DNA from 2 places in the Guyparkeria sp. TX1 genome. Region 1 is predicted to be linked to the other one. Evidence: predicted binding sites of a transcription regulator. Region 1 holds the regulator's gene; the other holds the start of a gene.
What was found. Region 1 encodes LexA, which represses DNA repair genes until DNA is damaged. Its sites were predicted from a motif close to TACTGTNNATATNNACAGTA; they were not measured.
Positions count from the first base shown of each region.

Region 2: a site for LexA is predicted at 2,124-2,143, ahead of VWP12_RS10320 (error-prone DNA polymerase). Genes of this name have one in related genera too.

Region 1 covers NZ_CP144142.1:1,792,988-1,796,401, forward strand. Annotated here, with positions in the region: gene VWP12_RS08375 (Y-family DNA polymerase) at 1-1,284, opposite strand, end outside; gene lexA (transcriptional repressor LexA) at 1,357-1,980, shown strand; gene VWP12_RS08385 (hypothetical protein) at 2,062-2,865, shown strand; gene VWP12_RS08390 (M48 family metallopeptidase) at 2,862-3,414, opposite strand, start outside.
Region 2 covers NZ_CP144142.1:2,238,670-2,242,083, reverse strand. Annotated here, with positions in the region: gene VWP12_RS10330 (inorganic phosphate transporter) at 1-58, opposite strand, end outside; gene recQ (DNA helicase RecQ) at 211-2,016, shown strand; gene VWP12_RS10320 (error-prone DNA polymerase) at 2,149-3,414, shown strand, end outside.

The DNA.
Region 1 (3,414 bases):
CTTGTCTTGGTGCGGTGACATGGGGTGAAGACGGGAACGACGCATGGGAATCAGATCGGGCGCATCCTGCACCCGGCTGACGGCCTGTCGGCCCAGCCGGGCCTGCAGGCGCTGAAAGAGGGCTCGCTCATCACGCCCACGCTCGTCGGCATCGGCAAAAAGGCTGCCCTGCCCCGGTCGGGGGGTGACAAAGTGCTCGGCCTCCACCCGCAGACGGGTCACCGGCGCCAATCCCCCGGCCGACTCCAGGCGCAGGCGCAATTGCTCTTGCCATAGGGGCTCGTCCCGGCCGGGCTCGGCGGTTGCCACCTCCAACCGGGTCGACGGCCTGTCCTCGTGGGTGAGCCACACCACGAAATCCGCCACCGCGAGTTGCCGACGATGCAGGAAGTCGCTCAGTCCCACCAGCGGCCCACGGGCCAGTAGCAACAGGCGATCGACCTGGCTGGCCGGATCCCACAGGCTTACCTCCCGGGCATAGCGGGCCGGTGGCACCAGATCGGCCAACGGCCAGTCCCGTTCAGCGAACAAACGGTCCAGATCGGCCAACAGTAATGGATCGGTGCGCATTCCCAGGCCGTCACGCGGCAGGCGGCGCACCTCGCCCAGTCGCCGCAGCCCCAGTTCAGCAAAGCGATCAATCCAGCTGCTCGGCCAATCGGCAAGCGCCAGAGGCAGTTGGCTAACGGCCGCCAGTTGCTCTCGGGCGTGGCAAAGCCTCGGGGCCTCGTCATCCACCGCTGCGGCCAACGCCCAGGCAACGCGCGGATGCGGGGCCCCCGCGGCCTGCACCACCAGGTGCCACGATTTCAATGCCTCGAGCAGCCGGGAAACCAATGTCTCGAGCCCGCCGAATAGAGCTGCGCTCCCACCGATCTCCAGCAGCAGACCCGCACTGCTCTCTCCGCCGGGTTGCACCGGTGGCGGGCGGCTGACGCGCGAGGTGTATGTCAGTGCCCATTCGCCCCATTCGGCCAGCCACTCTTCCACGGCCCGGTGGTCGGTGGTCAAGCATCGTAGCGGGACAATGTCCGTCGAGGCATGCGCCCGGTGACGGGAGCGTGCTCCAGCCAGGCTCTGGCCGATCTCGATACCCAATCCGGCTGCCGCGTGGTTGATCGCCATCACCCGGCTGCCGCGCCCGCTGCCATCCAGGAGCACCGCGGGCGGACGGTCATGACGCTCTTCTTCGGGGCAACGACATTCGAACCAGGCCTCCGGGAAGCGCAGCGCCAGCCAGTAGGGTTCGTGTCGTAGCGACCGGGATGTGGACTCGATGGGCATAACGGACTCCGGGCACGAATACTGTTATTTTTTACAGTATACTTCGCTCATGCTTCCGCCAAGACCATCACCATGACCGAATCGACTACATCGCGCCCCCTTACGTCCCGCCAGGCCGAAATCCTTGCGTTCATCCGCGACACCATCCATGAGACCGGCATGCCGCCGACTCGGGCGGAGATAAACGCCGCCCTCGGTTTCCGCTCGCCCAATGCCGCGGAAAGCCATCTCAAGGCGCTGGCGAAAAAAGGGGCCATCGAGCTGATGGGAGGACGCTCCAGGGGCATTCGCCTGCCGGACGACTCCCACCGCGACGAGTTGGCCGTGATCGGCCGGATCGCTGCGGGCAGTCCGATCCTGGCGGCCGAACACGTCGAATCCCAGGTGCCGGTCAACCCGTCCCTGTTTCGCCCTCGTGCCGATTACCTGCTGCGCGTACGCGGCATGAGCATGCGCGATGCGGGGATCATGGATGGCGACCTGCTCGCGGTGCATCGCACCGAGGAAGTCAGCAACGGCCAGATCGTGGTGGCCCGCCTGGCCGACGAGGTCACCGTCAAGCGCTATCGACGTCGCGGGGCGAAGGTCTGGTTGATCCCGGAGAACACCGAGATGACACCGATCGAGGTCGACCTGCGACGCGAGGAATTGATCGTCGAGGGCCGTGTGGTCGGCGTGTTGCGGACATTCGACTGACGCGCACCTAGTGTCTCGACAACATCGAGGCGCCAGGAGGCACGACCACTCGTACACTCGTACCAGGAGGATCGTCACATCATGGCAGCACACGCCATCGGGGGGCACGACGTCACCGAGCTGCTGGCTCGGCATGACATCTGGCGTGGCCGGCAGACCCGCCCGCCCGAGTCGAGCGCCGCGCCCTGCCCCAGCGGCTGGTCGGCACTCGATGAATTGCTTGGCGGTGGCTGGCCAAGCGAGGGGTTGATAGAGCTTTATGCCGGTCGGGCCAACAGCGGGATCTGGCGGCGCCCTTGTGAGCGACTCGACACGACACCCCTGAAATCGCATCAGGACTGGTTCCAGTCGTCACTGGGCCATGGCACCACGGCCCTGCTGATGCCTTGGCTGCATCGACAAACCCGAACGGGGCGCGTGGCGCTGATCAACCCCCCGGCGCTCCCCTGTGCCGAGCGTTGGCAACGGGAGGGGGTGCAACTCGACAACCTGCTCGTCATCCAGCCGCGGAATCTGCGTGAACTGGGTTGGGCGACCGAGGAAGTCCTCCAGTCCGGCGTCTATCCGCTGATCGTCGCCTGGCTCCCCCCGCTGAGTTTCGCCCTGCGCCGACGGCTCAAGCTAGCCGCCGAAACGGGCGGCGGATGCCTGGTCACGCCCTACCCGCTCGGCGCCGAAATGGCATCAGGAACCGCCATGACCGCCCCCTCAAGCCCTGCCTGGGCACAACTGGCCGTGCATCGGCGTGCTCAAGGTTTGAGTGTGCGACGACTCAAACCGTTTCACCCCCGCGAGGTGCATCTCGAACTGGATGCCGGGAACGTCGAATCGACGCCTCCCGGCACAACAGGCGCCACCCCCTTGAAACTGGTCGGCTCGCGCTAGCGCCCGGTCGCCTGTCGATACTCGGGCATCACGCGCGGTATGGCACGTTCAAGCGCCTGGATGCGATTGCCGCTGTCCGGGTGGGTGCTCAGCCACTCAGGGCCGCCACCACCGCCATTCGCCTGCATCTTGCGCCACAGGCTCACGGCCGCACGCGGGTCGTAACCGGCCCTCGCAGCCAGCAGCAGCCCTACCTCATCGGCCTCGAGTTCCATTCGTCGACTGAACGGCAGGTCGATGGCCACGGTGGCAACCTGTTGCGCCATCGCCGCCGTCTGACTATCCAGACCACCCAGGGCCGAGGCCACCGACAACCCCATCTGCTGGGTCATCGCCATCGACATCTTCTCGCGAGTGTGCCCCGACAAGGCGTGGGCAATCTCATGGGCGATCACCTGCGCCAACTCATCATCGGTGGGGCGAAGCTTGTTGAGCATGCCGGTGTTGATGCCTACCTTGCCGCCGGCCATCGCAAACGCGTTGATGCTGTCATCACGAAACACGAGGCTTTGCCACTGCCATGCCGCCGCCTGCGGGTAGACACGAATC
Region 2 (3,414 bases), 450 kb from region 1:
GCTCCCGGCGAGCGGGTTGGGCAACCTTGTCGAACGCGTCCACCTCGTTGAGATCCATGTCGAATATGCCTGTCACAATGTCATGAAAAACGGCACGTTAGCGGACCAGCGCCGCTTCGTCCATTGCCCGAGCGCTGACGTCGGTCTTGAAGGCGGGTGTTCGGCCGCGTGCGGTTTCCTTCCGAGGCCGAATCTGGCCCAATACCCGCCATGTCAAAAACCCCCCGCGAAATCCTGAACAGCGTCTTCGGCTACGAGGACTTCCGCCCGCCGCAGGGCGAGGTGATCGAGACGGTCACCTCGGGCCGCGATGCCCTGGTCCTGATGCCCACTGGCGGCGGCAAGTCGCTGTGTTACCAGGTGCCGGCGCTGTCGAGCCCCGGTACGGCCATCGTGGTCTCGCCACTGATTGCCCTGATGCAGGACCAAGTCGCCGCGTTGCGCCAACTGGGGGTGGCTGCCGCCTTTCTCAATTCCAGTCTCTCGGCCGAGGAGTCCCGCGAGGTGATCCGGCAACTGCACGCCGGTGAGCTCGATCTGCTCTACATGGCACCGGAGCGACTGATGACCCCGGCGGCCCTCGACCGACTGTCGAGCCTGCCGGTGAACCTGATCGCCATCGACGAGGCGCACTGCGTCTCGCAGTGGGGCCACGACTTCCGCCCCGAGTATATCCGTCTGGGCGAGCTGGCTGACCACTTCCCGACCGTGCCGCGCATCGCCCTGACGGCTACGGCCGACGAGGCGACCCGTGAGGAGATCATCAATCGCCTGCGGCTCACGAATGCGCGGCGGTTCGTTTCCGGCTTCGATCGACCCAATATCCGCTACCGGATCAGCCAGGGCAGTGGTGGTAGCCGCGACCGGCTGCTGCGCTTCATCCGCGACGAACATGCCGGCGAGGCGGGCATCGTCTATTGCCTGTCGCGAAAGAAGGTTGAGCAGACCGCCGACTGGCTGACGGCACAGGGGCTGGTCGCCTTGCCGTATCACGCGGGCCTGTCGGCCGAGCACCGTCGCGAGGTGCAGGAGCGCTTTCTCGCCGAGGAGGGCGTGATCGTGGTCGCGACCATCGCCTTCGGCATGGGCATCGACAAGCCCGACGTGCGCTTTGTCGCCCATCTCAATCTGCCCAAGAGCATCGAGGCCTACTACCAGGAGACCGGCCGGGCGGGGCGCGACGGCCAGCCGGCCGATGCCTGGATGGACTACGGCCTGCAGGACGTTCTCACCCTGCGCCAGATGATGGCCGGCTCCGAGGCCGACGAGCGCATCAAGCGCATCGAGCGCGCCAAGCTCGACGCCATGCTCGGCCTGACCGAGGAGACCCGCTGCCGCCGGCAGTCGCTGCTGGGCTACTTCGGCGAGACGCTGGCCGAGCCGTGCGGCAATTGCGACAACTGCCTCGAGCCGCCGGAGACCTGGGATGCCACCGAGGCGGCGCAGAAGGCCCTGTCCTGCATCCACCGGACCGGGCAGCGTTTCGGCGTCAATTACCTGGTTTCCGTCCTGCGTGGCGAGGCGGACGACCGGATGCGTCGCTTCGGCCACGACCAGATATCCACCTTCGGTATCGGCACGGAGCTTTCCGCCACCGCCTGGCGGGGCCTGTTCCGCCAGTTGATCGCGCGCGGTCTGATCGCCGTCGATGCCGAAGGCCACGGTGGCCTGCACCTCGACCCGAGTGCCCGGGCTGTCCTGCGCGGCGAGGAGCGTCTGCACCTGCGTCCGGAGAAAAAGCGCCAGGCCGGAAGGCGCGGGGCGAAGCCGGGTAGCGCCCCGGTCCCCACGGAAGACGAGCCGCTCTGGGATTCGCTGCGCGCCCATCGCAAGCGGCTGGCCGAGGAGCAGGGCATCCCGCCGTACATGGTGTTCAGCGATGCCACGCTCAAGCACATGCTCGAGATACGACCGACCCAGCTCGAGGAGATGGCTGCAGTCTCCGGGGTGGGCGAGCACAAGCTGGAGAAATACGGCGAGGGTTTCCTGCGCATCCTGGTGGCCCATGCCGGCTGACCAGCCGCCTTGCCGTCTTTGGCGCCGGGGGTGGGGATCCTGATCGATGATTCGAGTCGGTCATACGGCTTGGTACAGATCGACGTGATCAGTGACTGGATATCGTAAGCTGTATTTATATACAGTATCGGCATGAACGCCCATGCCGAGCTCTCCGCCCGTTCCAATTTCAGCTTCCTGACCGCCACTCCCGACCCCGAGCGGCTGGTCGAGGTGGCGGCCGAGCGCGGTTATGCGGCCATCGCGCTGTGTGACGAGTGCTCGCTCGCCGGGGTGGTGCGGGCCCAGCAGGGCTGGCGGGCGTTGCCGGAGGATGGGCGTCCGCAGTTGGTCATCGGTACACGGCTGGTGCTCGAGGAGGGCGACGAGCTGGTACTGCTCGCCGCGAGCCGGGCCGGCTATGCCGCGATCAGCCAGATCGTCACCCGCGGGCGGAGGGCGGCGGCCAAGGGCGAGTACCGGCTGGAACGGGCGGACGTGCTGGAGGGCCTGATAGCGGACATGGGCGGCGGCGTGCGGGTGATCTGGCAGGTGCCGGCCGGTGGCATGGCCTCGCCGGACTGGCTGCTGGCCGGTGGCATCCGCCCCTGGCTGGGCGTGGTGGCGTGGCTCGACGGGCTGGACGGGCGTCGGGTGGCCCATGCACGGGCGCTGGCGGCGGCCCTCGAGCTGCCCGTCACCGCCCTGGGCGACACGCTGATGGCCGAGCGCGAGGAAAAGCCACTACTCGACGTGGTCACGGCCCTGCGCCATCGCCTGAGCGTGATGGAGGCGGCCGACCGGTTGCCGTCGAATGCCGAGCGCCACCTGCGCCCGGTCGAGGTGCTTGCCGAGCGGTTTCCGGCCGAGTGGCGGGCCGAGGCGGTGGCACTGGCTGCCCAGTGCCGGTTCTCCCTGAACGAGCTGTCCTACGAGTACCCGCTGGACGATATCCCGCCGGGCATGACCGGGCGCGAGCAATTGCGCCGGCTGACCTTCGAGGGCGCGGCCGTGCGCTGGCCCGAGGGCATTCCCGAGCGCGTGGTTGTCCAGATCGAGCGCGAGCTAACGATCATCCACGAGATGGCCTTCGAGCCGTATTTCCTGACCGTGCACGACATCGTGCACTTTGCCCGCTCGCGCGGGATTCTCTGCCAGGGCCGCGGTTCGGCGGCCAACTCGGCGGTGTGTTTCGCGCTCGGTATCACGGCGGTCAATCCGGCCGAGTCCTCGATGCTGTTCGAGCGCTTTATCTCCAAGGAACGGGCCGAACCGCCCGACATCGACGTCGACTTCGAGCATCACCGTCGCGAGGAGGTGATGCAGTACATCTACCGCCGTTACGGTCGCGATCGCGCCGCGCTGGCCGCCACGGTGATCCGCTACCGGCGCCGTTCGGCGCTGCGCGATGCCGCCCGG